3 regions of the Nonomuraea sp. K271 genome follow, and region 2 is predicted to be linked to each of the others. Evidence: predicted binding sites of a transcription regulator. Region 2 holds the regulator's gene; each other region holds the start of a gene.
What was found. The regulator HrcA, encoded in region 2, represses chaperone genes, less so after heat shock. The targets are predictions, from matches to a motif close to TTGGCACTCTCNNNNNGAGAGTGCCAA.
Positions count from the first base shown of each region.

Region 1 (9,857 bases), on a different contig from region 2:
CTCGGCTCCCGCGTCGCCCAGGGCCGTGTCCAGGCCCTCCTCGGGAAGGTAGAGCCGGGTGCCCGCCAGAGCATGGGCGACGTCGTCGGCGAGAGACACCCATTGGCCACCTGGCGACGTGTAACCGCCCTGTTCGACGGTAGCGACCGTGTCTCGTGCGATCGCGCGTAGCCGGGTACTCATGATCCGCATGGTGACATCGAGGCGATCCCCGTCGCGAGGGATTTTCCCCGCGCCGGGCTCTGGAGGGGCCGTACGTGGGCGCGGGCAGGCCGGAGAGGCATGCCCGCGCGAGCGGTCAGTCCTTCGCCCTGGTGGGGCGGAGCAGGGCCTCGGCCAGCGCCAGCATGGTCTCCTCCAGGGCCCCGAGCCGCTTGTTGAGGTCGTCGGCGGCGGGCTGGACGATGCCGGTGACCGTCTCGGCCAGCTCGTCGCGGTCGGGACGGGTGCGGACCAGCTCGGTGAGCACGCCGGCGGCGTCGGCAAGGCGCTCGGCCTGGTCGCCGGTCTGCGAGCGGATCAGCTCGCCGACCCGCTCCGGGATGGCCGCGGGCAGCTGGCCGACGCGCTGGCTCACCGACTCGATGCGGTCGTCGACGGCCTCCAGGTGCTCGCTGGCCTGCGCGGCGCGGGTGGCCAGGCCGTTGACGTGGGTGTCGAGGACGTTGAAGCGGCTGTCGAGCCCTCCGAGGTGGCCGTCGATGGCGTCGAAGCGGCTGCTCAGGTGCTCTTCGGCCTCGCCGAGACGCTCGTCGATGGCGTCCACCTGGCTGTCGAGCCGGTTGAAGCGGCCCTCGGTGCGGGTGGTGCTCTCGCCCACGCGCTGGTCGGTGGCGGCCATGCGCTCGTCGAGCGCGGTGAAACGGGCGTCGACGCGTACGTCGAGCGCGTCGAAGCGGTCGTCGTGGCGGCCCAGGTGGCCGTCGAGGATGCCCAGGCGCTTGTCGACCCCGCCGAGGCGGCCGTCCACCGAGGTGAGGTGCTTGTCGACGCCGCCCAGCCGGGTGTCCATGCCGTCGACCCTGGTGTCGATGTCGGCCAGGCTCTCGCCGGCGGACTCCAGCCGGCCGCCGAAGTCGGTGACCTTGGCGTCGAGGCCGGACAGCGTGCTCTCGGCCCGCTCGAGCCGGGCGTCGACGCCGCCGAGCCGGGCGGTCAGGCGCTGCTCGCTCTCGCCGAGCTGCACGGCGAGGTGGCGGTCGGTCTCGTCGAGCCTTGCGGTGAGCCGCTGCTCGACGTCGGACAGGTGGCCGGTGAGCTGGGCGTCGGCCTCCTTGAGCCGGATGGCGAGCCGTTCGTCGGCCTCGACGAGGCTCCTGGCCAGGCGCTGGTCGGTCTCGTCGAGGCGGGCGGTCAGGCGCCGGTCGGTGCCCTCCAGGCGCACGGTGAGCCGCTCGTCGGTCTCGTCGAGCCGGGTGGTGAGGTGTTTGCCGGCCTCGTCGAGCCGGGCGGTCAGGCGCTGGTCGCTCTCGTCGAGGCGGGCCGTCATGCGCTGCTCGACCGCGTCGAGACCGGCCCTCAGCTGCTCGGCCGAGTCGGCGATGCCCTCGGACAGGTCGCCGATCACGCCTTCGACGCGGTCGGTGCGGGTGGCCAGGTCGGCCATCGACCGGTCGAGCCGGGTGAAGCGGCCGGCCGCGGCCTCCATGCTGGTGCTGAGCGTGGTCAGCCTGGCGGCGAAGTCGGACATGCCCTTGGTGATGCCGTCGGCGGTGTCGAGCACCGCCTTCAGCCGGTCGAGCGCCTCGTCGACGCCCTCGCCCACGGTGCCGACGTCGGCGCGTATGGTGGGCAGCTCGGCCACGGGGGCGACGCGGGCGTCCACGCCGCCCACCCGCTCGCCGACGGCGTCGACGTGGTCGCGGACCGCCTCCACGTGCTGCGCCAGGCCCTCGGCCCACATCGGCGGCTTGGCGGTGATGTCGTCGAGCCGCCCGTTGACCGCCTCCAGTGTGCCGCTCAGGCCGCCGAGCTCGCGCTCGCGCACCTCGCGCAGGAGCCACTCCATGCCCTCCAGCCGCTGGCGGATCTCGTCGAGCATGGCGCCCTGGGTGCGCTGCTCGTAGACGTGATCCTGGGAGGCGCGCTGCAGCAGGTCTCGCATTCTCTCGGAGATGGCCAGATGGCCGCCTGCCTGAAGAAGGGTGGTGTGGTTGGAATGATCCACCGAAAGCTCCTTCGCTCGCCGACGGTCTGCCGCGCAGCGGTGGGGTAGGTCCGGTTTGCAGATGAAAGAGCGAGAACACGGTTTACCGCAGTGGGGGAGAACTCCCGCCCGCCCACCTTAGCCTTTTGATCAAGGTACGTCAGCGGCGAATTCAAAGATCGATCGAAACCGAAGAATGCCCGAAATGCCAGCTCAGATGGGGGGTGGCTGGTTGCAGATGATGACCGATGGTTTATCGGCAATGCGTGTCAGGATGACGACCGCGGATTCATCCCCTTTGAGCCGCAGATCGCTGCGCAGGCGTTCGATGTCGACGGCGGAGGCGCGCTTCTTGATAGTGACATTTCCGATTTTCCGCTCCCGGAGTGCGGCGCGTAGTTTCTTCAGCGAGAACGGGAGTACGTCGTCTATCTCGTATCTCGTGGCCCATGGGGTGTCCACGGGAGCGTCGCCCGTGATGTACGCGATCATCGGATCGAGCAGGCGGCCGGCGACCAGCTCGGCCACCTCGCCCACGAGGTGCGCGCGGATGGCGGCGCCGTCGGGCTCGTAGACGTACCGGCCGGCCGGGCCCGTGCCGGCCTCGACGCCGGTGGCGGCGAGAGTGTGGCCGCCCGGCAGGAGGGTGGCCCGCCTGCCCGCCTCATGGGCCGCGCCGGTCCAGAGTGTCGCCTCTTTGACCTCGCCCTTGAAGGACACCCACTCGGCCTGCGCCCCTTCGGGGATGAACGTGTAGGGGATGCCGGGGGCGACCTTGAGGCAGGCCGTACGGGCTCTGGAGACGAGGTCGAGCACCACGGGCCAGGGCGGCGAGTAGGCCGTGGGGTCGAAGGTGCGGCCCCTGCTCGTACGCCGCGCAGGATCGGCGAAGAGCACGTCGTAACGCTCCGGCTCGACGGCGGCCGCGTCGGCCACCCTCACCGTCACCCGGTCGCCCAGCCCGAGAGCCTCGGCGTTGGCCCTGGCCACGGCGGCGGTCAGCGGGTCGGTGTCGACGGCCTCCACGGTGCACCCCGCGCGGGCCAGCGCCAGCAGGTCGCCGCCGATGCCGCAGCAGGCGTCCACGACCCCGGGCGCGGGTGCTTGCGCGGCGATCAGGCGGGTGGCGCGGTGCTCGGCGACCTCCGTCCTGGTGGACTGCTCGAGGCCGTGCGGTGTGAAGTACATCAGCCGGGCGTCATCGCCGAACTTGGCCGTGGCCCGCTCCCTGAGGGCCGCCTGGGTGAGCGCCGCCGAGGTGAGCGCCGCGTCGTACGTCCTGCGCAGTCTCGTGGCGGCGGCCACCGGGTCGGCGCCGGCGAGCTCACCGGCCTCGGCCAGCGCCCGCCGCCCGCGCGGGGTCAGCAGCTCGTCGAAGGCGTGGAGGTCCACGTGGCACGACGTTAGCGCCACGACACGGCGCCAGGACACAGCGGCCCGACCCGGCGCCACGACCCGGCGCCACGACCCGGCGCCACGACCCGGCGCCACGACCCGGCGCCACGACCCGGCGCCACGACACGGGCTCGCGAATCGCGCGGCCGGAGAAGCGGCCGGAGAAACATCTCGAAACCCTGTATGACCGGCCATTACCCTGGTAGAGGACTGTCGCGGGCCCTGTGATCGCTCTCAGCAGACGCGTTCGTGTTGACTGTCAAGCCCCTCTTGCATATGTTTCCTGTTGGCACTCTCCCCTTGAGAGTGCCAACGTGCGACGAGGCAGGTCTGACACCCGCGACGGCAGGCCCAGCTGGTCGCCTCTTCTAGATCATTCAAATCTGAAGGGGAGGTCCGATCGTGACGACCGCCACCAAGGTTCCCGTTAAGCCGCTCGGCGACCGCATTGTGGTTCAGCCGCTTGAGGCCGAGCAGACCACCGCTTCCGGCCTGGTCATCCCGGACACCGCCAAGGAGAAGCCGCAAGAGGGCAAGGTCCTCGCGGTGGGCCCCGGCAACTGGGACGAGGACGGCGACAAGCGGATTCCGCTCGACGTCTCCGAGGGCGACATCGTCCTCTACAGCAAGTACGGCGGCACCGAGGTCAAGTACGGCGGCGAGGAGTACCTCGTGCTCTCCGCCCGCGACGTTCTCGCGATCATCGAGAAGTAAGCCGGTGCGTCGGGCCCCGGGCGCTCCAAGGGGCGACCGGGGCTCTCGACGCTAGGAGAGGACTTTTCAGCTATGGCGAAAATCCTGACGTTCGACGAGGACGCGCGCCGCTCACTCGAGCGTGGCGTGAACGCCCTCGCGGACGCCGTGAAGGTGACCCTTGGCCCGCGTGGCCGCAACGTCGTCATCGACAAGAAGTTCGGTGCGCCGACGATCACGAACGACGGTGTGACCATCGCTCGTGAGGTCGAGTTGGAGGAGCGCTACGAGAACCTCGGTGCCCAGCTCGCCAAGGAAGTTGCCACCAAGACCAACGACATCGCCGGTGACGGCACCACCACCGCCACCGTGCTGGCCCAGGCCATGGTCCGCGAGGGCCTGCGCAACGTGGCGGCCGGCGCCTCGCCGCTGTCGCTCAAGCGCGGCATCGACAAGGCCGCCAATGAGATCAGCGAAAAGCTGCTCGCCACCGCCCGGCCGGTCGAGGACAAGAAGGAGATCGCCAACGTTGCGACGATCTCCGCCCAGGACGCGCAGATCGGCAACCTGATCGCCGAGGCGTTCGACAAGGTGGGCAAGGACGGCGTGCTCACCGTCGAAGAGTCCAACGCCATGGGCATGGAGCTCGAGTTCACCGAGGGCATGCAGTTCGACAAGGGCTACCTGTCGGCCTACATGGTGACCGACCCCGAGCGGATGGAGTCCGTCCTCGAGGACGCCTACATCCTGCTCACCCAGGGCAAGATCGCCTCCATCGCGGACTTCCTGCCGCTGCTGGAGAAGATCGCCCAGACGAAGAAGCCGCTGCTCGTGGTCGCCGAGGACGTCGAGGGCGAGGCCCTGGCCGTCCTGGTCACCAACAAGATCCGCGGCACCTTCACCTCCGTGGCCGTCAAGGCCCCGGGCTTCGGCGACCGCCGCAAGGCGATGCTGCAGGACATGGCCATCCTCACCGGCGGCCAGGTCGTCAGCGAGGAGATCGGCCTCAAGCTGGAGCACGTCGGTCTGGAGGTGCTCGGCCAGGCCCGCCGCGTCGTGGTGACGAAGGACAACACCACCATCGTCGACGGCGCCGGTGACGCGCAGGCCATCGAGGACCGCGTCAAGGAGATCAAGATTGCCATCGAGCAGTCCGACTCCGACTGGGACCGCGAGAAGCTCCAGGAGCGCCTGGCCAAGCTCGCCGGCGGTGTGTGCGTGCTGCGTGTCGGCGCCGCCACCGAGGTGGAGCTGAAGGAGAAGAAGCACCGCCTCGAGGACGCGATCTCCGCGACGCGCGCCGCGATCGAGGAGGGCATCGTCTCCGGCGGCGGCACCGCGCTGATCCACGTCGCCAAGGGGCTCGACGACCTCGAGCTGTCCGGCGACGAGGCCACCGGCGTCGGCATCGTGCGCCGCGCGCTGGTCGAGCCGGCCCGCTGGATCGCCGAGAACGCCGGTCTCGAGGGTTACGTCGTGACCCACAAGATCGCCGAGCTGGAGGCCGGTCACGGCCTCAACGCCGCGACGGGCGAATACGGCGACCTGCTCGCGCAGGGCGTCATCGACCCCGTCAAGGTGACCCGGTCGGCGGTGCAGAACGCGGCTTCGATCGCGGGCATGCTCCTCACGACCGAGGTGCTCGTGGTGGACAAGCCCGAGGAGGAGGCCCCGGCCGACGGCCAGGGTCACGGTCACGGCCACGGCCACTGACCGCTTCTCCCGCTTCACGGCCCGCATCCCCTCGGGGGTGCGGGCCGTTCGGCGTTCCAGGGCACAGGGTGCGGTCGTGCGGCGCTCTGGTGGCGCGGGCCCGCATGACGTCCCCCGGTGGCGCCCTCCGGCTCCCGGGGCGCCTACGGCTGCCTCATGGCCGTGGCGGTGACGCTCGGTGGCGCTCGGTGGCGCTCATGGCCGTCTGGCCTGCCGCGTCTCTGAGCGGCTTACCGGGCCGTTGGGGGGAAGTGGGGGAAAAGGTGGAATATTGCAGTAAACCGGAAGAGGGCAGTAAGCGTCTGTGTCTGACAAATGTCGTGCATTCCCGGTTATGAGACGAAACATTATGTCAGCCGTTTCGCCGTAGTGTACCCATTTGATTACTGATAGTTATCATCGCTTCAGATGTGACCAATCCGTAGCCGTTCGCCATGACGACAGGCCGGATCAGTGCGGGCATCATGCCTATCGTGAGCGAGGGAAGCGTCGCCGACGCCAAAATTGGGGTAAGGCTCGCGTCGAGACTTCCGGCACGGACGGATGACTCCGACCTTAGGGAACTGACGAGCCTCGCCGTGCAGGGAGATCGCAGTGCGATCGAATCTCTGCTCGGCGAGTTGCGTCCGATGGTGGTGCGGTATTGCCGTGCCAGGCTGGGCAGGGTTTCGGGGCAATATCACATTGCCGATGACGTCGCCCAGGAGGTGTGCATCGCGGTCCTGTCCGCGCTGCCGCGCTACCGCGACATGGGGCGGCCGTTCGCCTCCTTCGTGTTCGGGATCGCCTCGCACAAAGTGGCCGACGCGCTGCGCAGCTCCGTGCGCTCGGCCGTACCTACCCAGGACCTGCCCGACGGGCCCGACGACGGGCCGGGGCCCGAGGAGACGGTGGTCCGCTACATCGAGGTGGAGCACGCGCGCAGGCTGCTGGCCAGGCTGCCGGAGAACCAGCGGGAGTTGCTGCTGTTGCGGGTGGTGTCGGGGCTCTCCGCCGAGGAGACCGGTAATGTACTCGGCATGTCACCGGGTGCGGTCCGCGTCGCCCAGCATCGGGCGCTGGCCAGGTTGCGGCAGATGGCCGAGCTGGAGTCAGCTTGACGCCAGAGGACGAGACCGATGCGCTGCTCGACGCGCTCGGCCGTGGAGAGATGCCCGGCTCAGGCGATCCGGCAGCACGGTTGCTGGCCGTGCTGCTCGACGACGTGGATCAGCGGCGCTCCTCCGTGTCGATGACGCCATCGACATAGCCTCTGGCGTACTCCCAGCTGACGTAGTCGGCGGGATCGGGGTGGAAGGCCGGCTCGTGGACCTGTGGCTGGCCTTTCTCGATCATCTGTCGCAGGTTGCCGCGCAGCAGCTCCCAGTCGAAGAAGTGCTGCTCGCCGCATTCGGGGCAGTCGAGCACGAGGCCCAGCACACCCTGCGGTTCGAGCAGGGAGCGGAAGACCTCGACGTCGGCGAGGTCGGTGATGGCCTCGTCGCGTTCGGCCGCGGTGAGTGGCTCGGCGTCGTCCAGGGCGCCCATCGCCGAGGAAGGGTCGTTCGGGTCGTCCGCGAACGGGTCGCGGGGGACGTCTTCCAGCACCTTCCCACCATATGACCGATGCGGCCCGAGCGGTGGCTATTACCTCAGCCATCCGCGTCTGGCGGCCTCCACGCCTGCTTGGAAGCGTGACTGGGCGCCCAATTCGGCCATGGCCCCGGCGAACCTCGCTCGTACCGTCCTGACCGAGATCCCGAGCTGCCGGGCTATCGACTCGTCACACAGGCCCTGCGCGGCCAGGCGCAGCACCTGAGCCATCCCGTCAATTCCGCGGCCCCACGGCAGAGGCGTGGCGCGGCCCCACAGCTCGATGAAGAGGGCGCGGAGCATGCCCACCACGATCGGCGTGCGTACGAGGTAGAAGTGGTAGGCGTGGTCGGGCAGGTTGCCGCCCCAGAACGCGGGCAGGCCGGCCACGTCGGCGCCGGCGGTCATGAACCAGCTCGGCACACGGTCCAGCGTGCGTACGTTGCCGCCGGCTTCGAGCAGGCGGGTCAGCAGATCGCGTACGCCCGGGAGTGTCAGGGCCGCAACCGGCAGGATCATGTGAACGGCCAGAAGATTTCGTTGTTGCGCATCAATCCACGGATCCGCAAATTTACGAGCAAAATCGCTCATTGTGCGTTCGTCCGGGATTGCTGTGTGCAATTCCATCGGCGGCGACTGCACGGCCATACCGACCACGCTTTCGAACAGGACGTCGGCCCCGTTCAACATCTCCACCGTGAAAGGCCCGCTCTGGTAGTCGCGGCCGGCGTCGTAGTCGTGGATCAGGCCGCGGATGGACGCGAGCGCCGAATCGATCATGCGGCTCTCCTCGGCCAGCCGCTCCAGCCGCTCGGCGATCACCCGGCCGAGCGCCGCCGCGGGGTGGCGGGCCAGGTATTCGCCCGACCGTTCGTCCACCACGCCCAGTTTGACCAGGTCGTCGAGCTGACGGGTGACCTTCTCCACGGGGCCGTCGATGGCCTGTGCGAGATCGGTGCGGGTGGCTCTGTGCAGGCGCAGCACCGTTGAGTAGAGCGCCCTCTGGGCAGGGTCGAGGCCCAGCGTCTCATAGGGATCTGACGCGGCTCTGGGCTCATTGCGCATCGTGGGCGGCTCCGTAGGGGGGACACGGGCGTGCCGCGAGAATAACGCCGCATTGCGCCCGTGTCCTCACCTTCCGCCGACTGATGGAGGGAGGTGTGCAACTTTGTGCAATTGCACGTTTTCACCTTGCGATTGTGCCGTTGAGTGACGCAGGCTTTACCTAGCGTCGGCATCCGAAAGCGGGCGTGGCAGCGCCGCCCATCAGGACGCGGAGGGGGGTTCGGTGGTGCGCACGCGCCACCACGCCCGGGTGCCGGTGGCTGGGGGATGGGACGGGTCACCGACCGTCCCATCCCCCAGCGCTGTGAGATGCCGGGAGTACGACGGACCGTGGGGGTCATCGTGCTCCCGGCACTGCGCGCCTCCTGCCGCGGGACCGGGAAAGGTCCCCGCGCGCCGGGCCCCGAGGCCGTGAACACGATTTTGGAGGCAGGCCCTAGACTTGGCTGCATCAGCGCATCGGCAGGAGGGGGCCGCAGCATGTCCAAGTTCACCGAGATGGGTCTGACCTTCGACGACGTGCTGCTGGTTCCTGGATATTCCGATCTGCAACCGGGCGACGCCGACACCCGGTCCCGCCTGTCCCGTGGCGTCACGCTGTCCATCCCGCTGGTCTCCGCCGCGATGGACACCGTCACCGAGGCCCGCATGGCGGTCGCCATGGCGCGGCAGGGCGGCATCGGCATCCTGCACCGCAACCTGTCGGTCGACGAGCAGGCCCAGCAGGCCGACCTGGTCAAGCGTTCCGAGGCGGGCATGGTCACCAATCCGGTGACGTGCAGCCCCGACGACACGCTGGCCGACGTCGAGCGGCTCTGCGCGACCTACCGGATCTCGGGGGTTCCCGTCACCGACGTGTCGGGCACGCTGGTCGGCATCGTGACCAACCGCGACATGCGCTTCGAGACCGACCAGTCGCGGCCCGTGCATCAGGTCATGACCAAGATGCCGCTGGTCACCGCGCCGGTGGGGGTCTCGCGTGACGACGCCTTCGCCCTCCTGAGGAAAAACAAGATCGAGAAGCTGCCACTCGTCGACGCCGACGGCAGGCTGCGCGGCCTGATCACGGTCAAAGACTTCACCAAGAGCGAGCAATACCCTCTGTCCACCAAAGACGCCGACGGCCGGCTCATCGTGGGGGCGGCCGTCGGCGTCGGCGGTGACGCGGAGGTGAGGGCCAAGGCGCTGATCGAGGCCGGGGTCGACGTGGTGGTGGTCGACGTCGCGCACGGCCACTCCAAGGGCCTGGCCGACATGATCGCCAAGGTCAAGG
Region 1 covers NZ_JAAAHR010000069.1:22,418-32,274, forward strand. Annotated here, with positions in the region: gene GUY59_RS23640 (TIGR02452 family protein) at 1-192, opposite strand, end outside; gene GUY59_RS23645 (apolipoprotein A1/A4/E domain-containing protein) at 299-2,167, opposite strand; gene GUY59_RS23650 (class I SAM-dependent methyltransferase) at 2,360-3,538, opposite strand; gene groES (co-chaperone GroES) at 3,944-4,255, shown strand; gene groL (chaperonin GroEL) at 4,328-5,947, shown strand; gene GUY59_RS23665 (sigma-70 family RNA polymerase sigma factor) at 6,412-7,047, shown strand; gene GUY59_RS23670 (DUF5319 domain-containing protein) at 7,157-7,534, opposite strand; gene GUY59_RS23675 (helix-turn-helix transcriptional regulator) at 7,574-8,584, opposite strand; gene guaB (IMP dehydrogenase) at 9,065-9,857, shown strand, end outside.
Region 1: groES (co-chaperone GroES) is a predicted target of HrcA. The motif match lies at 3,828-3,854, and genes of this name have one in related genera.

Region 2 (8,595 bases):
ATGTCCAGAACGTAAGCATCATGGCGATGACGGACCTGTCTGCCCTTCGCCAGCCCTGGCTTCAGCTCGCTCAACGGACGGGCGCGCCAGTAGGCCGCACCTCCGAGGGACTGGACGAGCGAGACCACGTCGTCACGTAGCCGTGGCGAGATGGTGGAGAACTGAATCCGGCATGTGCGGCCCTGCTGGGCGACAGGGTCTCCGTCTGCGTCCAGCAGACCCTGCAGCACCGCGATCCTGATCTCTGGAGTGTTACGGAGATAGACCTCAGGCACGAACTTCGTGTACGAGCCGCAGCCCAGCAGATTCAGTTCACGCATGGCGTGGGTGATCGGGTTGGCGATCGTCATGCTGTCCCCAGGCTGCCTCACCCGGTTGAGCACATAGTCTGGCCCTCCCCGCCACCTCGCCTGCACTCCAGGCAGGCAACGCTCCCGTCTTGCAACGAGTTCCGCGTCGTTCGTCGAGAAAGCGGGGGTCGTAGACCCGGTGACACACCCGTCTCCCAGAAGCAACCCGAGTGCGTAGGGGTCCAGGGGAATGTCGCGCTCAGGGAACTGGACCGGCGCACTGAGCATCGGCAACTCCCACTTGCGGTAGTGCGCTGTCCGAAGGTCGCCGATCATCTCCTTCGTTTTCAGCACCCGCCACGGCTTTCCCCGGTTGGCGTCATCACGGGTGCGGACAGTCCAGAGGTGGTCCTCGGAGGCGAGCACCGAAGCCCCGTCCTGGCTGTAAAGCCGGTAGACCTTCTGCTCCCCCTGCGGGTAGACGCCCAGCACGGGGGTCGGCTCACCATTCGAACCGATGACCAGGTCGCCGACCTCCAGCTCTCCGATGGAGCGGAACCCATCCGGAGTCAGCACTCCCGTGCCGACCGGTTGAGATCTTCCGCGCATATAAGCGAGCGGCGCGACCTCGATCGTGCCCGCGGCCATCAGCTTGGGGATCGAGTCGGGGTCGACCATGTCGTGCAGCGCGTCGTAGAGCGGCCGCAGGTAGGGGTCGATCTTCTCGTAGAGGGTGCCGGGCAGGAAGCCGAGCCGCTCGCCCGCCTCGACCGCGGGCCGGGTCAGGATGATCCGGTTGACCCGCTTCTCCTGCAGCGCCCGCACGGCCTTGGCCATCGCGAGGTAGGTCTTGCCGGTGCCGGCGGGGCCGATGCCGAAGACGACCGTGTGCTTGTCGATCGCGTCGACGTAGCGCTTCTGGTTGACCGTCTTCGGCCTGATCGTGCGTCCGCGGGAGGAGAGGATGTCGAGGGAGAGCACCTCGGCGGGGCGGTCGGAGGTCATGCGGAGCATGGCGATGCTGCGCTCGACCGCGTCGGGCGTGAGCTCGCCGCCGCTGCGCAGCACCTCGACGAGCTCCTCGAAGAGCCGCACCACGGTGCCGCTCTCGTCGGGAGAGCCCGTGACGGTGATCTCGTTGCCGCGTACGTGGATGTCGGCCTTGAAGGCGCCCTCGATGACGCGGAGCAGCTCGTCACGGGAGCCGAGGAGGCTGACCATCGGGTATTCGTCCGGAATCAGCACCTTGGCTTGTGTGCGCGAGGGAGGTGCCGTGCGTCGGGATTCGTGTAGTTCGGACATGGGCAGGCCAGCGGCCTGATGCCTCCCGGTCTCTTTCGGTGTCTTCTGAGCCCATCGTATCCGGGACGACGCCGATTGCTCGCGTCAATATCGCCGGGTTGGGCCTCAGAGGTCCCGGCTATCCCGGTGGCCACGTCAGCGCGCGCCCGCCCAGCACGTGGGCGTGCACGTGGAAGACGGTCTGCCCGGCCCCGGCTCCGGTGTTGAACACCACCCGGTAGCCGTCCTCGGACACCCCCTCCATGACGGCCACGGCGTGGGCCGCCTTGAGCACCTCGTCGGCCAGCCCGTCGTCGGCGTCGGCCAGCGCCGCCGCGTCGGAATAGTGCCCCTTCGGGATGACCAGCACGTGGGTGGGGGCCTGCGGGTTGATGTCGCGGAACGCCAGTGTCCTGCCGGTCTCGTAGACGATCTCGGCCGGCATCTCCTTGGCCACGATTTTGCAGAAGAGGCAGTCGTTCACACCGGTAGCCTATCGACAGCCCGCCGTCAGGGAGTCCGTTGCGAATCGGTAATCAGCTGTGTCGTGCGTAGGAAGATCCACGCGGTTAGGGTGAGTGTGCGACACTTCAGCAAAAAAGAACACGATTCAGGGTCGGGCGAGCGCCACCTGGCGAGGAACACGACTGGGTAATGCACCCTAAGGAACCGGGGAAACCTCAAGAACCGGAAGAGCGTAAACCCTCTGGGAAGGCCGCGCGTCCCACTGATGTGACCACCGAAACCCTTCTGGCCGACAGGTCGATGGGGGCGGTGCAGGTCGGGTGGGATGCCGACATGGCCGTTACCGCGCTCTACAGCGCGCACTTCCGGTCGTTGGTGCGTCTGGCCGTGTTGCTGGTGCGCGACATGGCAACCGCTGAGGAAGTCGTGCAGGATGCGTTCGTCGCCATCCATGGTGCATGGCGTAGGCTGCGTGACCCCGACAAAGCACTCGCCTACCTGCGTCAATCCGTCGTCAACCGGTCCCGTTCCGTGCTGCGTCACCGAGCGGTCGTCGAGAAGTACGCTCCCAAGGGCCTGCCTGACGCCCCGAGCGCCGAGAACGGCGCGATCGGCGAGCTGGAACGCTCCGCCGTCATCGAGGCATTACGAGCCCTGCCAACCCGACAGAGAGAGGCACTGGTCCTACGCTATTACGGTGATCTGTCCGAAGCTGAGATCGCCCACGCCATGGGCATCAGCAAGGGGGCGGTCAAGAGCCACACCGCTCGTGGCATGGCCGCGTTGCGATCCGTTCTGGAGAAAATGTCATGACCCAGCCCCCCGACGAGTACGGCGACGCGCTGCGTCGTGCGCTCCGTGCGGAGGCGGACGCGGTCGTGCCCTCGCCGGAAGGACTGGAGATCATCCGTGCCCGCATCGAGCGGCGCGGCGTTCGAAACCTGTTCTGGTGGCGTGCGGGGGCGGCCGCCGCCAGTGCCCTTCTCGTGGCGGGCACGATCGTGATGACGGTTCCCGGGCTGCGCTCCCAGATCACCGAGGAGAGTCCCGTCCAGCCCGCCGGTGTCGAATCCTCCGAGGTCCCGTCCAACTCCTCGACGACCCGCTCGCACGAGCCTCCCTCGCCGAAGAAACCCGACCCCTCGCGTTCCGAGGTCATTTTCGTCCCGTCCGAGTCGAAGACCCCGACGCCGCGGACCTCCAAGAAGGCCGACTCCACCAGGGCTCCGTCGCCGTCGTCCAGTCCCACGCCCACCACGTGCCCGTCGACGACCGCCGAACCCGCCGAGCCGGCCGAGACGGCGGCCGACTGCCCCACACGCACCCCCCACACGCCGCCCACGCCTGAAGAGACGTCCATGGAGCCCACGGCGTGCCCGCTGGAGGAGTGCCCGCCCGGCGACGTCGTCGAAGACATACCCACCAGCGTCAGCAGCCCCCTCGTGGACGCCTCACAACCGGCCCCCTGACGGGCCTCGAAGCCTCACCCCGGCGCGCGGCTTCATGTACTCACGCTGACGCGGCCGCGGAGCCCACCTTGCCGCGCCTCAGAATCCCACTGTTGACTCCGGCATCACAGCCTCGCGTCGACGCCGGCTCAGAGCCTCACCAGCGCCCCGTACGCGTCATCAGCACGGCCGCCGCCGCCACGCCCGCCGTGGACGTACGCAGGACCGTCGGCCCGAGCAGCACCGGCACGGCCTTCGCCGCGCGGAACCTGTCGAGCTCGTCCGCGGAGACTCCGCCCTCCGGCCCCACCACCACCACGATGTCGCCCTCCGCCGGCAGCTCCACGCCGGACAGCGGCTCGGCCGCCTCCTCGTGCAGCACCAGCCCCAGCGCCGCCTCCGACAACAATCGTTCGACGCGTGAGGTGGAGGCGAGGTCGGCGACCTCGGGCAGATGGAACCTGCGGGCCTGCTTGCCCGCCTCACGAGCCGTGGACCGCCAGCGCCCCAGCGCCTTGGAGACCCTGTCGCCCTTCCACTGCGTGATGCTCCGCGCGGCCGACCACGGCACGATCACGTCGACGCCCGCCTCGGTCATCATCTCGACCGCCAGCTCGCCCCTGTCGCCCTTCGGCAGCCCCTGGACGACGACCAGCCGCCTGCGCGGCGGCTCGACGGTGTGCCGGCCGATCACGGCGAGCCTCAGCGCGTCCTTCAGCACCTCGCGCACGACGCACTCGGCGACGGAGCCGGCGCCGTCGGTCAGGTCGACCCGCTCGCCGGCCCGCAGGCGCCTGACGGAGGCCGCGTGACGGCCCTCGGGGCCGTCGAGCGTCAGCTCCGTTCCGTCCAGCTCCCGCGACAGGAACACGGGGACGGTCACGTCACCTGCCGTTGAAGGCGTCGCGCAGGCGGGAGAAGAAGCTCTGCTGCCCCGGGGCGAACTTGCCGGGAGGCCGCTCCTCGCCGCGCTGCTTGGACAGCTCACGCAGCAGTTCCTCCTGCGCCGCGTCGAGCCGGGTCGGGGTCTCGACGTTGACGTGGATCAGCAGGTCGCCCCTGCCGGACTCGTTGAGCCGCTGCACGCCGCGGCCGTACATCGTGATGACCTGGCCCGACTGGGTGCCAGGGCGGACGTCGATCTCCTCGGCGCCGTCGAGCGTCTCCACCGTCAGCACCGTGCCCAGCGCTGCGGCCGTCATGGGGATCTGCACGGTGCAGTGGAGGTCGTCGCCGCGCCGCTCGAAGATGTCGTGGGGCCGCTCGACGATCTCGAGGAACAGGTCTCCGGGCGGGCCGCCACCGGGGCCGACCTCGCCCTCGCCGGCGAGCTGGATGTGGGTGCCGTCCTCGACGCCCGCGGGGATGCGGACCTTGATCGTCCGCCGGGTGCGCACCCGGCCGTCGCCCGAGCACTCCTGGCAGGGGTTGCGGATGATGGTGCCGAACCCACCGCACTGCGGGCACGGCCGCGAGGTCATGACCTGGCCCAGGAACGAGCGGGTGACCTGGGAGATCTCGCCACGCCCGTTGCACATGTCGCACGTGTCGGGGTGCGTGCCGGCGGCCGCGCCGGCGCCCTGGCAGACCTCGCAGATCACGGCCGTGTCGACGACCAGCTCGCGGGTGGTGCCGAACGCGCTCTCACGCAGGTCGAGATCGACCCTGATGGTGGCGTTGCGGCCCCTGCGGGCGCGCGAGCGGGGGCCTCTGGCGCCGGCCGCGGTGCCGAAGAAGGCGTCCATGATGTCGCTGAAGGGGAAGCCCGCACCGAAGCCGCCGGCTCCGGCGCCCGCACCCGCTCCGGCGCCGCCGAACGGGTCGCCGCCCATGTCGTACATCTGGCGCTTGTTCGGGTCGGACAGCACCTCGTAGGCCTGCGTGATCTCCTTGAACCGCTCCTGAGTCTCAGGATCCGGGTTCATGTCGGGATGCAGCTCGCGGGCGAGCCGGCGGTAGGCCTTCTTGATTTCGTCCTGACTGGCGTCAGGGCGCACCCCGAGGGTGGCGTAGTAGTCGCTGTTTGCCACTTATCGACCTCTTATGATGCAGCCAGGATCTGGCTGACGTAGCGTGCCACCGCGCGCACGGCGCCCATCGTCACTGGATAGTCCATCCTCGTGGGTCCCAGCACCCCGAGCCGGGCCAGTTGGTTGTCGCCAGAACCGTATCCGGTCGCGACGACGGATGTGCCACGCAGGTAGGGGTTTTCCGAGCCGATGCGCACAGTGAGCGCGGCGGGGGTGTCGGAGGTGGTTTCGCCGAGCAGCCGCATGAGCACCACCTGCTCTTCCAGCGCCTCCAGCACGTCGCGGAGGCCGGTGGAGAAGTCGGCGCCTGCGAGGTTGGCCGCCCCCGCGAACACGATCTTCTCGTCGTGCCGCTCCACGAGGGTCTCGAGCAACACCGACAGGATCGTCGCCACGGCAGGCCGGTCTTCGACGGGCAACCGCTCCGGCAGGTCGGCCACCAGGTCGGGCACGCTGCTCAGGCCGCAGCCGTCGAGGCAGGAGTTGAGCACGGCGCGCAGATTCGCGATGCGCGCCTCCTCGACCACCTCGGGCAGCTCGATCACGCGCTGCTCGACGCGGCCGGTGTTGGTGATCAGCACGAGCATGACCCGCCGGTCGTTCAGCGGGACGAGCTCGACGTGCCGCACCGTCGAACGGGTCAGCGTCGGGTATTGCACCACCGCCACCTGCCTGGTCAGCTGCGCCAGCAGGCGAACCGTGCGGGTCACCACGTCGTCGAGGTCGACCGCGCCGGCCAGGAACGTCTCAATCGCCCGGCGCTCGGCGGCCGAGAGCGGCTTGACCTGCGAGAGCCGGTCGACGAACAGGCGGTAGCCCTTGTCCGTCGGCACCCGGCCCGCGCTGGTGTGCGGCTGAGTGATGTATCCCTCCTCCTCCAGCGCCGCCATGTCGTTCCTGACCGTCGCGGGGGAGACCTTCAGATGGTGGCGGTCGGCCAGCGCCTTGGAGCCCACCGGTTCGTTGGTTGACACGTAGTCTTCGACAATGGCGCGGAGCACCGCCAGCTTCCGTTCGTCAAGCACGCGCTCACCTCCTGCCCTCTTGCCATGGGGAAAACAAAGGCTCTAGCACTCTGTGTTCCCGAGTGCCAAGTGTACGGCTCTCGCCCACAAGGTGCGATAACACCGTGTCGCATCCTGCTTCTGGCTTCCAGGAAGGGACAGGCCTCACACTTGCGCACATGACCGACGATTCCCAGCCCCCGTCGTCCACTCCGCCGCCAGGGCAGGATCCCGACCAAGGTCAGCCCGAACCTCCGCAGGACGGCCCGCAACCGGCGCCCGGCCACACCCCTCAACCGGACTCGCGGCCCGGTTACGGGGCCCAGCCAGGCTCACAACCCGGCTACGGGCCTCAAGCCGATCCACAGCCCGGTTACGGGTCGCCGCCGCAGTTCGGGCATCCGTCGCCTGCGTACGATCAGCACCCGGGCTTCGGCCAACCCTCACCGTACGGGCAACCGCCGCCCGGTCCGTACGGACAGCCGCCGCACCACCCCCCGCCCGGTCCGTACGGACAACACCCCCAGTACGGGCCTCATGGCGGGCAGCCGCAGTCCCCGCCCCGCATCGACCCGAAGGCCGTGACACCTCCCCTGTGGTGGCTGGGGGTCGTCTGGGGCGTGGCGGCCGTGTGCCTGATCGCCGCCGCCGTCCTGTTAGCCGGCGTCGGGGCCGGCGCGTCCGGCCTGGCACCGGTCAAGACGTTCGCGTCGGGCGAAAGCGTCACGGTGCCGATCGACCCCGCCGACAGGCCCGCCGTCTACATCGCCAGCGACACGGCCGTCAATTACGCGTGCGAGATCTCCGGCGGCCCTGGACCGGCCAGGCTGGCCAGGACCGCGAACGCCCCGGAGGTCACGGATGGCGGGACGGTCTGGCAGCAGTTCCTCGTCATCAACGCCTCCGTCAAGGGCGACTACCGGCTCACGTGCGTCGATCAGGAACAGGCCCCCGTACGGTACGGCGTCGGCAGGGACGCGGCCTCCGTCGGCGGCGGGACGGGCACCTCGTTGCTGATAGGGGGCGCCGGGCTGCTCGCCGGCATCATCGGCACGGTCGTCGTCCTGGCAGGCAGGGCGGCGTCGCGCAAGCGCCTTGCGGTCGGCGGGTGATTTGCTACCGTCCCCGTGTGTACGAGGGCGATGTACTGGCGGGGAATTGGCGTCGGCCGGGCAAGGGCAAGATTCCGAAAGTGCCCGCCGAGCTGGAGCTCGTCGTGGAAGACGCCGACAGCGGCTTCTGCGGCGCGGTGGTGGCCTGTGACAAGGAGGCCGTCACGCTGGAGGACCGGTTCGGCAAGCGCCGGCTGTTCCCGCTCGCGCCCGCCGCGTTCCTGCTGGAGGGCAAGCCCGTGACACTCGTACGCCCTGCGGCGGCCCCCTCGGCTCCCACGCGCAGCGCGTCGGGCTCGATCGCCGTCCAGGGGCTGCGGGCCAGGGTGGCCAGGGAGAGCCGGATCTATGTGGAGGGCGTGCACGACGCCGCCCTCGTGGAGAAGATTTGGGGCCACGACCTGCGGGTCGAGGGGGTGGTGGTCGAATATCTGGAGGGCGTCGACCATCTTCCCGCCATCGTGGAGGAGTTCGGCCCCGAGCCGGGCCGCCGTCTCGGGGTGCTGGTCGACCATCTCGTGCCGGGCTCGAAGGAGAGCCGGATCGCCACCGAGATCACCTCGCCGGACGTACTCGTCGTGGGGCACCCGTACGTCGACATCTGGCAGGCGGTCAAACCGTCCGTGCTGCGGATTCCCGGCTGGCCCGACGTGCCGCGCGGAGTGCCGTGGAAGGAAGGCGTGATCGCGGCCCTGGGCTGGCGCATGGAGCCCGCCCAGGCATGGCGGCGCATCCTCGGCGCCGTATCCACCTACACCGACCTGGAGCCGGAGCTGCTCGGCCGGGTCGAAGAACTGATCGACTTCGTTACGGAGACACCGTGAGCCAGGATCCCCACCCGCCGCCCGACGACGAACGCACCCGTAAGGTGTCCGCGTCGGACCTCCAGCCGGACCACGGCTCCGGCCCTCAGCCCCCTGCCCCAGGCCACCCGGGCTACGGCGGCCAGCCGGCTTCCCAACCCG
Region 2 covers NZ_JAAAHR010000170.1:118-8,712, reverse strand. Annotated here, with positions in the region: partial or broken gene GUY59_RS49420 (LAGLIDADG family homing endonuclease) at 93-320, opposite strand; partial or broken gene GUY59_RS49415 (PhoH family protein) at 885-1,511, opposite strand; gene GUY59_RS38465 (histidine triad nucleotide-binding protein) at 1,711-2,055, opposite strand; gene GUY59_RS38460 (SigE family RNA polymerase sigma factor) at 2,337-2,849, shown strand; gene GUY59_RS38455 (hypothetical protein) at 2,846-3,505, shown strand; gene GUY59_RS38450 (16S rRNA (uracil(1498)-N(3))-methyltransferase) at 3,642-4,367, opposite strand; gene dnaJ (molecular chaperone DnaJ) at 4,369-5,514, opposite strand; gene hrcA (heat-inducible transcriptional repressor HrcA) at 5,526-6,539, opposite strand; gene GUY59_RS38435 (hypothetical protein) at 7,100-7,630, shown strand; gene GUY59_RS38430 (DUF3097 domain-containing protein) at 7,648-8,454, shown strand; partial or broken gene GUY59_RS49410 (DUF4870 domain-containing protein) at 8,451-8,595, shown strand, end outside.

Region 3 (9,857 bases), on a different contig from region 2:
GAAGTACGCGAGATCGTGGCCTCCCTGCGCGGCACCACCCGCTACAACCCCGGCCGGGCGGCGCTGGCGCAGCGGCTGGCCCACATGGTCCTCGTACGCATGGAGCAGCGCGGCGAGTCACCCGACGACCGGGTCCAGGACGCGGTGGCCCGTTCCAAGCCGGTGAAACAACTCGTGGACGCGGTCTGGCCCAAACTGACACCCGAACTGGTTCTCCACCGTCTGCTGTCAGATGCCGAATTCCTGGCGCGGGCCGCTAAATCAGATTTGTCGCCTGAAGAGCAGGAATTGCTCCTGTGGCGCAAGCCGTACCGGAGCTGGAAGTCGGCCAAATGGTCGGCCGCCGACGCCGCGCTCCTCGACGAGTTGCGCGACCTGATGGAACGTACGCCGTCGCTCGGCCACCTGGTGGTCGACGAGGCCCAGGACCTGTCCGAGATGCAGTTGCGCGCCCTCGGCCGCCGCTGCCGCAACGGCTCCGCCACCGTGCTCGGCGACCTCGCCCAGGGCACCACCCCCTGGTCGACCCGTTCGTGGACGTCGGTCCTCGAACACCTGGGCCAGCGCGAGGGCGAGGTCACGGAGCTGACCCTCGGCTTCCGCGTGCCGAGGGAGGTCCTCGACTACGCGGCCCGCCTGCTGCCCTCGATCGCCCCGGGCCTGGCAGCCCCGCAGTCGCTGCGGCCGGGCGCGGGCTCGCTCACCGTGCGCGAGGGCGGCTCGGTGGCGCAGGCCGCCGAGGAGGCCCTGGCCAAGGAGGGCTCGATCGGCGTCATCGTCCCCGACGCGATGGTGGCCGCGGTCTCCGAGTCGCTCGCCGGCCTGCCCTACGCCGTTCTCGACCCCGACTCGACCGAGGAACACCGCCTGCTGATCGTGCCCGCGACCCTCGCCAAGGGCCTGGAGTACGACCACGTCGTCGTCGTCGAGCCCGCCGACATCGTCGCGGCCGAGCCCCGCGGCCTGGCCAGGCTCTACGTGGTCCTGACCCGGGCGGTGACCTCGCTGACGGTCCTGCACGGCAAGCCGCTGCCGCCACAGCTGGCGAGCTGACAGGGGCCTGCGGCACGGCCGCTTCTAGGATGGCTGGGCAAGGAGCTCTAGACCTAGGAGGATGCCGTGCCAGCACCCCTTCCCCATGAACACCTGCCCTCGGTTACCGCGCTCGTGGTCGAGAGCGACGATCTCCAGGACGGTGAGCGGCTCAACGATGTCCACGTCTTCAACGACTGGGGCATGACGGGCCAGAACCTCTCGCCCCACCTGCGCTGGTCCGGCGCTCCGGCGGAGACCCGCTCCTACGCCGTGACCTGCTTCGACCCCGATGCCCCCACGGGCAGCGGCTTCTGGCACTGGGTGCTGTTCGATATCCCCGCCTCGGTGACCGAGCTGCCGACGGGCGCGGGCACGGCCCCGGAGTTCAAGGGCCTGCCCGGGGGCGCGGTGCACGCCCGCAACGACTACGGCAGCAAGGACTACGGCGGCGCCGCTCCGCCTCCCGGCGACCCGCACCGCTATGTCTTCACCGTCCACGCGTTGGGGGTCGAGTCACTCGGTCTCAGCAGCGACACCAGCCCGGCGGTGGTGGGCTTCAACATCACCGCCAACTCGCTGGCCCGCGGCCACCTCATTCCCCACTACGGCGTCTGACGACGAAGGTGCCCCACCGCACGTCGGTGGGGCCCCTTTCCGTGGGGTCTAGTCGCAGATCTCGTCGAGCGGCTGCAGGTTGCCGAGCAGCGGCACCCACCGCCGTAGCTCGCACAGCGGCGTCCCCTCGGTCACGGCGCCGCTGACGACGACCCCGGGGTCGTTGACGGCATGCGCGGGAACAGCCGTGAGGGTGACGGCGGCGAGGCCGAGAACGGCGACGCTCAGCATGCGCTTGCTGCGGGAGAACATTTCTCTGCTCCTTTGGTGAGGCGATGTGCAGACAACCCTTTCTCACTCCAAGTAGCAGTTCAATCGCGAAACGTAATGGCAGCGAAACGAAAACAAGAGCGGCCCGGAAAAACCGGGCCGCTCTTTTTGGGACGTGCGCCGCGAACAGGACCTAGAAGTCCATGTCGCCGCCGCCGGGCATGCCGGCGGGAGCGGCCGGGGTCTTCTCCGGCTTCTCGGCGATGACGGCCTCGGTGGTCAGGAAGAGCGCCGCGATCGAGGCGGCGTTCTGCAGCGCCGACCGCGTCACCTTGGCCGGGTCGAGAATGCCGGCCTCGAACATGTTGACGTATTCGCCCGACGCGGCGTTGAGGCCCTCACCCGGGGTGAGGTTGCGCACGCGCTCGACCACGACGCCGCCCTCGAGACCGGCGTTGACCGCGATCTGCTTGAGCGGCTCCTCCAGAGCCTTCTTCACGATCGCCGCGCCGGTGGCCTCGTCGCCGTTGAGCTCCAGCTTGTCGAACGCCTTGGCGCCGGCCTGCAGCAGAGCCACGCCACCACCGGGGACGATGCCCTCCTCGACGGCCGCCTTGGCGTTGCGGACGGCGTCCTCGATGCGGTGCTTGCGCTCCTTGAGCTCGACCTCGGTCGCCGCGCCCGCCTTGATGACGGCCACGCCGCCGGCCAGCTTGGCCAGCCGCTCCTGCAGCTTCTCGCGGTCGTAGTCGGAGTCGGTGCGCTCGATCTCGGCGCGGATCTCGTTGACCCGGCCGGAGATCTGCTCGGCGTCACCGGCGCCGTCGACGATCGTCGTCTCGTCCTTGGTCACGACCACCTTGCGGGCACGGCCCAGCAGGTCGAGGGTGGCGGTCTCGAGCTTGAGGCCGACCTCCTCGGCGATGACCTGACCACCGGTCAGGATCGCGATGTCGTTGAGCATGGCCTTGCGGCGGTCGCCGAAGCCCGGGGCCTTGACGGCCACCGAGCGGAACAGGCCGCGGATCTTGTTGACCACCAGGGTCGCCAGGGCCTCGCCCTCGACGTCCTCGGCGATGATCAGCAGCGGCTTGCCGGACTGCACGACCTTGTCGAGCAGCGGCAGCAGGTCCTTGTTGGCGGAGACCTTGCCGTTGACGATCAGGATGTAGGGGTCTTCGAGCACGGCCTCCATGCGGTCGGAGTCGGTGACGAAGTACATCGACGTCATGCCCTTGTCGAAGCGCATGCCCTCGGTGAGCTCGAGCTCGAGGCCGAAGGTGTTGCTCTCCTCGACGGTGATGACGCCTTCCTTGCCGACCTTGTCCATCGCCTCGGCGATGAGCGCGCCGATCTCAGGGTCGGCGGCGGAGATGGAGGCGGTCGAAGCGATCTGCTCCTTGGTCTCCACGTCCTTGGCCAGCTTGGACAGCTCCTCGCTGACCCGCTCCACGGCCGCCTCGATGCCCTTCTTCAGAGCCATCGGGTTGGCGCCCGCGGCCACGTTGCGCAGGCCCTCGCGCACCAGCGCCTGGGCGAGCACGGTGGCGGTCGTGGTGCCGTCGCCGGCGACGTCGTCCGTCTTCTTGGCGACCTCCTTGACCAGCTCCGCGCCGATCTTCTCCCACGCGTCCTCGAGCTCGATCTCCTTGGCGATGGACACACCATCGTTGGTGATCGTGGGAGCGCCCCACTTCTTCTCCAGCACGACGTTGCGCCCCTTGGGGCCCAGGGTCACCTTGACGGCGTCGGCGAGCTGGTTCATACCGCGCTCGAGACCGCGCCGGGCGTCCTCGTCAAACGCGATCATCTTGGCTGCCATAAGGCTAGACCTCCCAGATGCAGGGTGGCTTGTCGTGGACCGAGCCGACGCCCGCGACGGCATGGGTCAGCATCTCCTTCGGCAGACCCCATCGTCCCGATCCGGTGTTGGCACTCTGCTGCACAGAGTGCCAACGAACTGTTTAGCACTCTACCCTGCCGAGTGCAAGCGAACTCACCTGCGGCCGTTCCTTTCCCCAGGTCAGTCGTCTGTCCGGCGAGCCGCCCGTGGACGCACCGCTGGCCGCGGTTCGCGCACACGACTCGCCGTACCAGGGGTCGACGAAAGATAGGTGACGGTTCGCACGGACTGCGCTGCCGCGCGATCCCGCCGGTGCATACCAGTGCGGTGAATCAGACCGTCCTGACGGACTCCGCCTGCGGTCCCTTCTGGCCCTGCGTGATCTCGAACTCGACACGCTGTCCCTGTTCGAGAGAGCGATACCCGTCCATCATGATCGCTGAGTAATGGACGAATACATCCTTACCACCGTCTACCGCGATGAAGCCGTAGCCCTTGTCCGCGTTGAACCACTTGACGGTGCCCTGCGCCACTTCCGACTCCTCTTACTGGTCTCCCAGATCTCGCCCATTCCTCCGCGAGACCCGTAATCGCCCGACATAACAGAAAATCAGCCAGGCGATCGCCCTCGACCATACCTGTGGCAAGGGGTTTGGCAACAGAGTCAATCTGCAGAGACCACATTTCTTCCATCGGCGGTTCAACGTTGAATTGCGGGGAAAAGAAGAAGGCGCCCACAAGGGACGCCTTCGCCGAAGTGTGATCTGCCGCACTCACCCGCCCGCGACGGCGGGGATGATGGAGATCTGGGTTCCCTCCGGCGCCGGAGTGTCCAGCCCCTGGGCAAATCGGACGTCCTCTTCCCCCACATAAACGTTGACGAAACGCCGAATCTGGCCCGATTCATCCAGAATTCTTGCGCCGATACCCGGGTAGTCAGAGTCCAGCTTGGCCAGCACGTCACGAAGAGTCGCGCCCTCGCCACTGACTTCCGCGTTGCCCCCGGTGTAGGTGCGCAGAATGGTGGGAATCCGCACAGAAACGCTCATGGTTACACTCGCCCTTTCGTGGTTGTCAGACAGTCGCGCGGAACGCGTCGAGAGAGGGCCGGATCACGGCCGTGGGCCTGGCGTCGCCGCTGATCGCGTCGAGCGTCTTGAGGCCGTCACCGGTGTTCAGGACCACGGTCTCGGCCTCCGGGTCGAGCTGCCCGGTCTCGGTGAGCTTCTTCAGCACGCCCACGGTCACGCCGCCCGCGGTCTCGGCGAAGATGCCCTCCGTCGAGGCCAGGAGCTTGATGGCGGCCACGATCTCGTCGTCCGTGACGTCCTCGACGCCCCCGCCGGTCCGCCGCGCGATGTCCAGCACGTACGGGCCGTCGGCGGGGTTCCCGATGGCCAGCGACTTGGCGATGGTGTCGGGCCGTACGGGCTGCACGACGTCGTGGCCCGCCTTGTAGGCGGTCGACACGGGCGAGCACCCGGCCGCCTGCGCCCCGAAGATCTTGTACGGCGTGTCCTCGACCAGCCCGAGCGCGACCAGTTCCTTGAAGCCCTTGTCGATCTTCGTGAGCTGCGAGCCCGAGGCGATGGGGACGATGATCTGCTCGGGCAGCCGCCACCCGAGCTGCTCGGCGATCTCGTACGCGAGCGTCTTGGAGCCCTCGGCATAGTAGGGCCGCAGGTTGATGTTGGTGAACCCCCACTTGTCGCCGAGCGGGTCGCCGATCAGCTCCGAGCAGAACCTGTTGACGTCGTCGTAGGTGCCCTCGATGCCGATCAGCCGGCCGCCGAAGACCCGGGCCATGGCGATCTTGGCCTGTTCGAGGTTGGCCGGGATGAACACGCACGCCTCCAGCCCGGCACGCGCGGCGGCGGCCGTGACCGCGCCCGCGAGGTTGCCCGTGGAGGAGCAGGAGAGCGTGTGGAAGCCGAAGTTGCGGGCCGCCTCGACGGCCATGGCGACCACGCGGTCCTTGAAGGAGTGGGTGGGGTTGCCCGAGTCGTCCTTGACGTGCAGGGACCTGATGCCGAGCGCCCGCCCGAGGTTGCCGGCCCTGACCAGCTTGGTCCATCCCGGGTTCATGTTGGGCTTGTCGGCGACGTCGGCCGGCACGGGCAGCAGCGACCGGTAACGCCAGATGTTGGCGGGTCCCGACTCGATCGCCGCGCGGGTCACCGCGCCGAACTCGTAAGCCGCTTCGAGCGGCCCGAAACATTCCTGGCAGGCGAAGCTCGGACCGAGCGGGTAGCGTGCGCCGCACTCGCGGCAGGACAGACCGACGGCGGGACCAAAATCGAGCGACATGAAGCGAGGCCTTCCCTCATCTTCGTCTACGGCCACCTTGACCACAGACCGGAATTGGCACCTTGTCCCGGTCGGCCTCGCCAGGTCGCGAGTCACAAGCCGGGAGGGTTGCCGGGGCTTCGCAGGGCCGGTCCCTCCACCCCTCTGGATGAGCAATATTCAGTTGTCGAGTCGGACTCTACCCGCCCACGTGGCGGAAACGTCCTTCCGTCTCAGAGTTTGAGACGCGCGATCTCAGCGATAGTCCTCCCCCAGCACGCCCTGGACATATTTGCGCGCCTGGTGGATGCGCGACTTGGCGGTGCCGAGCGGGATGCCGAGCTGGTCGGCCACCTCGTTGTAGTCGAGCTGGACGATGTCGCGCAGGACCAGCGCCTGCGCCAGGTCGGGTTTGTCGGCCTCCAGCGCCTCCATGGCGTCGAGCAGGTCGAGCCGCGAGCCCGCGATCACGCTGACGCGGCGCACGTCGGGCTTCTGCATCGGCAGCTCGTCGGAGCTCTGCTCGGCCGCCCTGCGCTTGAGCGAGCGGTACGTGGTCCGCGCGCAGTTGGCCGTCACAATGTGCAGCCAGGTGCTGAACCTGGCCCGTCCCTCGAAGCGCCCGATGTTGCGCGCCACGGCCAGCAGGGTGTCCTGGGAGGCCTCCTCGGCGTCCTGGTGGTAGGGCAGTATGCGGGCGCAATGACGCATGACATCGGGCTCGATCCGCCGCAGCAGCTCACCAAGAGCGCGGTGGTCTCCGGCCGCGGCGGAGCGGGCGAGTTCCTCGGTTAGCTCATCAAGCGCCATGCCTGGGATCCTAGGGTCATAGGGAGCCTTGTTGGCATCCTTCCTTTTCCGATGGGCCGTTCACCACGATGATCAGTGTGGTCCCGTCTGCACCGACACGCCAGCCGGAAGGAGTCACCTTGAGGTCTCACACCAGCTCACCGCCCTGCCGGCGGCCCGCGCGGCTGGAGCGGGCGCGGTGAACAACGTCCTGGTGGCCTCCAACCGCGGCCCTGTCTCCTTCACCGTCTCCGACGACGGCGAGCTGACCCTGCGCCGCGGCGGGGGCGGCCTGGTGTCGGGATTGTCCGGCGTGGCCAAGGACGACGGTGTCCTGTGGGTCTGCGCGGCGTTGTCCGACGGCGACCGCAGCGCGGTGCGCCTGGCGCCCGGCGGCCGCATCGACCATGCCGGCTACGACACCGGCCCGCTGCGCATGCTCGACATCCCGCCCGCCACCTTCCACCGCGCCTACAACGCCGTGGCCAACTCCACGCTGTGGTTCGTCAACCACCTGCTCTACGACATCCCCAACGCGCCGCTCTTCGGCACCAAGTTCGGGCGCGAGTGGGAGTCCTACCGCGACTACAACGGCGCGTTCGCGCTGGCCCTGGCCGAGGAGGCCGGCCACGAGGCCAGGGTGATGGTGCAGGACTACCACCTCACGCTGACCCCGGCGATGCTCCGTGCCGAGCGGCCCGACCTGCGCATCGCCCACTTCAGCCACACGCCGTGGGCGCCGCCCGAATACTTCTCCCTGCTGCCCGACGAGGTGGCGAGGGAGGTCCTGGAAGGCATCCTGGGGGCCGATCACGCCGGGTTCCTCACCGACAGGTGGGCGCAGTCGTTCATGGACTGCTGCGAGGCGCTGCTGGGCGCGGAGGCCGACCGCGTCGGGCGCAGCGTCACCCACGACGGCAGGACGACCCGCATCGGCGTGCACAGCCTCGGCGTCGACGGCGCAGCCCTGTGGGAGCGGGCCTGCGAGCCCGACGTCGAGTCGCACATGACCGCTCTGAAGGAGCAGGTCGGCGACCGCAGGCTGATCGTCCGCATCGACCGCACCGAGCTGTCGAAGAACATCGTGCGCGGCCTGGTCGCCTACGGCGAGTTCCTCGGCGCCCACCCCGAGTGGCACGGGAAGGTCGTGCACCTGGCCTTCGCCTACCCGAGCCGGCACGACCTGCCCGAATATCGCGAATACACCGCGTCGGTGCAGCGCTGCGCCCAGCAGATCGAGGACGAATACGCCACGGAGGACTGGGACCCCCTCATCCTCAACGTCAACGACGACTACCCGCGCTCGCTGGCCGCGTACCGGATGGCCGACGTGCTGCTGGTCAACCCCATCCGCGACGGCATGAACCTGGTGGCCAAGGAGGGCCCCGTGCTCTCACCCCGGTGCGCGCTCGTGCTGTCGCGTGAGGCGGGCGCGGCGGCCGAGCTGGGCCCTCACGCGCTGCTCGTCAACCCCTACGACATCAGTGGCACGGCCGCCGCCCTGCACGACGCGCTCGTCATGCCGGAGCAGGAGCGGCGGGCGCGCCGCGACAGGCTGCACGCGGCGGCCACCGCCCTGCCGCCGCAGAAGTGGCTGGCAGCCCAGCTCGACGCCCTGGCCTGAGTGCTCAGCTCCAGCGGGCGCGCCTGAGCAGCCGGACGGCCCCCGCGTGCTCCACTGGTCGACGACCAGCACCTTCGTCGTCGGCAGGTACCACTCGCGCTGCACGAAACGCGACCTCACCCGGCCGCCCGCGTACGAGACACAGGCGGCCGCCCACTCGCGGCACGCGGCCAGGTGGCCCGGCCCGACCTGGCGCAGGCCCTTCTTCCTCGCCGCGCCGAGCCTCTGCCCTCACGGTCACCACGCGGGTCCAGGCGGCGGCGGAAGGGTCGGGCCGCCCGATGAAGGTGACCGCTTACGGACGGCTGAACGCGGACGCCAGCTCGCCGAGCAGAGCCACGACTCCCTCGGGGCCGTCCACCACGATGTCGGCCCGCTCGGCCAGCGCCGTCACCTCGGCGGAGCCGCTGCACACGGTCACGCCGGGCAGGTTGGACGCCTCGACGGCGTCGTACGCGGCCAGGTCGCCGAGGTCGTCGCCGGCGAACAGGACGGACCTCGCGGCCCGCTCGGCCAGGAAGAGGCTGAGTGCCTGGCCCTTGTCCATGCCCGGCGGGCGCAGTTCGAGGACGTAGCGGCCGGGCTCGACCACCAGGCTGTGCTTCTCGGCCAGCTTGGCCAGCGGCTCGCGGAGCTTGGCGAGGGCGCCGTCGGGGTCGGGGCTGCGCCGGGTGTGCACGGCCACGGCGCGGCCCTTGTCCTCGACGGTCACGCCTTCGACGCCGAGCGAGTCGAGCAGCAACGGCAGCTCGGCCTCGGTGCGCGGCACGCCGGCGGGGGGCGGGGGCGCGGAGACGCGGCCGTGCTCCCAGCGTTCGAACCCGTAGTGTCCGAGCACGACCAGCCCCGGCACGTCGCTCAGCCCCGGCCCCAGTTCCAGCACGGTGGCCGGTGGCCTGCCGGTCACGATGACCACCGCGAGCACGTGGGCGCCCAGGTCGGCGAGAACTTCGGCCGCCTTCGGGTGGATCACGGCCTCGGCGGGATCGGGCACGATCGGCGACAGCGTGCCGTCGAAGTCGAGCCCGATCACGGCGCCCGCCGGATCGCTCAGGATCGCTTCCATTCCAGGGATGTTCCTCACGCGGCTGCCGTACCCAGCCGGTCAGGGGCGCATGCCAAGCCGTCTGGCGGCGCGGTCACGCTGACGGGTGGAGCGTAACCTGCGCAGCCTCTTGACCAGCATGGGGTCCTGCTCGAGCGCCTCGGGTCTGTCGATCAGCTCGCCGAGCAGCTGGTAGTAGCGGGTGGCGGAGAACCCGAAGGTCTCCTTGATGGCCTGCTCCTTCGCGCCCGCGTGGCGCCACCACTGGCGTTCGAAGGCGAGGAGCTCGTGATCGCGTTGTGAGAGTGGTTGCCGGCCGGACGGCTCCTGGGCAGCATTGTCACCGCTGAGCGGTGCTCCCATGGTGTCCTCCTCGAAAGGGGCGTGTGACGGTCACGTCGCACGCACAC
Region 3 covers NZ_JAAAHR010000041.1:18,349-28,205, forward strand. Annotated here, with positions in the region: gene GUY59_RS16695 (HelD family protein) at 1-1,053, shown strand, start outside; gene GUY59_RS16700 (YbhB/YbcL family Raf kinase inhibitor-like protein) at 1,120-1,650, shown strand; gene GUY59_RS16705 (hypothetical protein) at 1,699-1,902, opposite strand; gene groL (chaperonin GroEL) at 2,054-3,682, opposite strand; gene GUY59_RS16715 (cold-shock protein) at 4,036-4,236, opposite strand; gene GUY59_RS16720 (MoaD/ThiS family protein) at 4,477-4,752, opposite strand; gene thrC (threonine synthase) at 4,778-6,010, opposite strand; SAM riboswitch class I at 6,024-6,165, opposite strand; gene GUY59_RS16730 (RNA polymerase sigma factor) at 6,245-6,799, opposite strand; gene GUY59_RS16735 (alpha,alpha-trehalose-phosphate synthase (UDP-forming)) at 6,978-8,402, shown strand; gene otsB (trehalose-phosphatase) at 8,698-9,468, opposite strand; gene GUY59_RS16745 (DUF3263 domain-containing protein) at 9,508-9,810, opposite strand.
Region 3: groL (chaperonin GroEL) is a predicted target of HrcA. The motif match lies at 3,790-3,816, and genes of this name have one in related genera.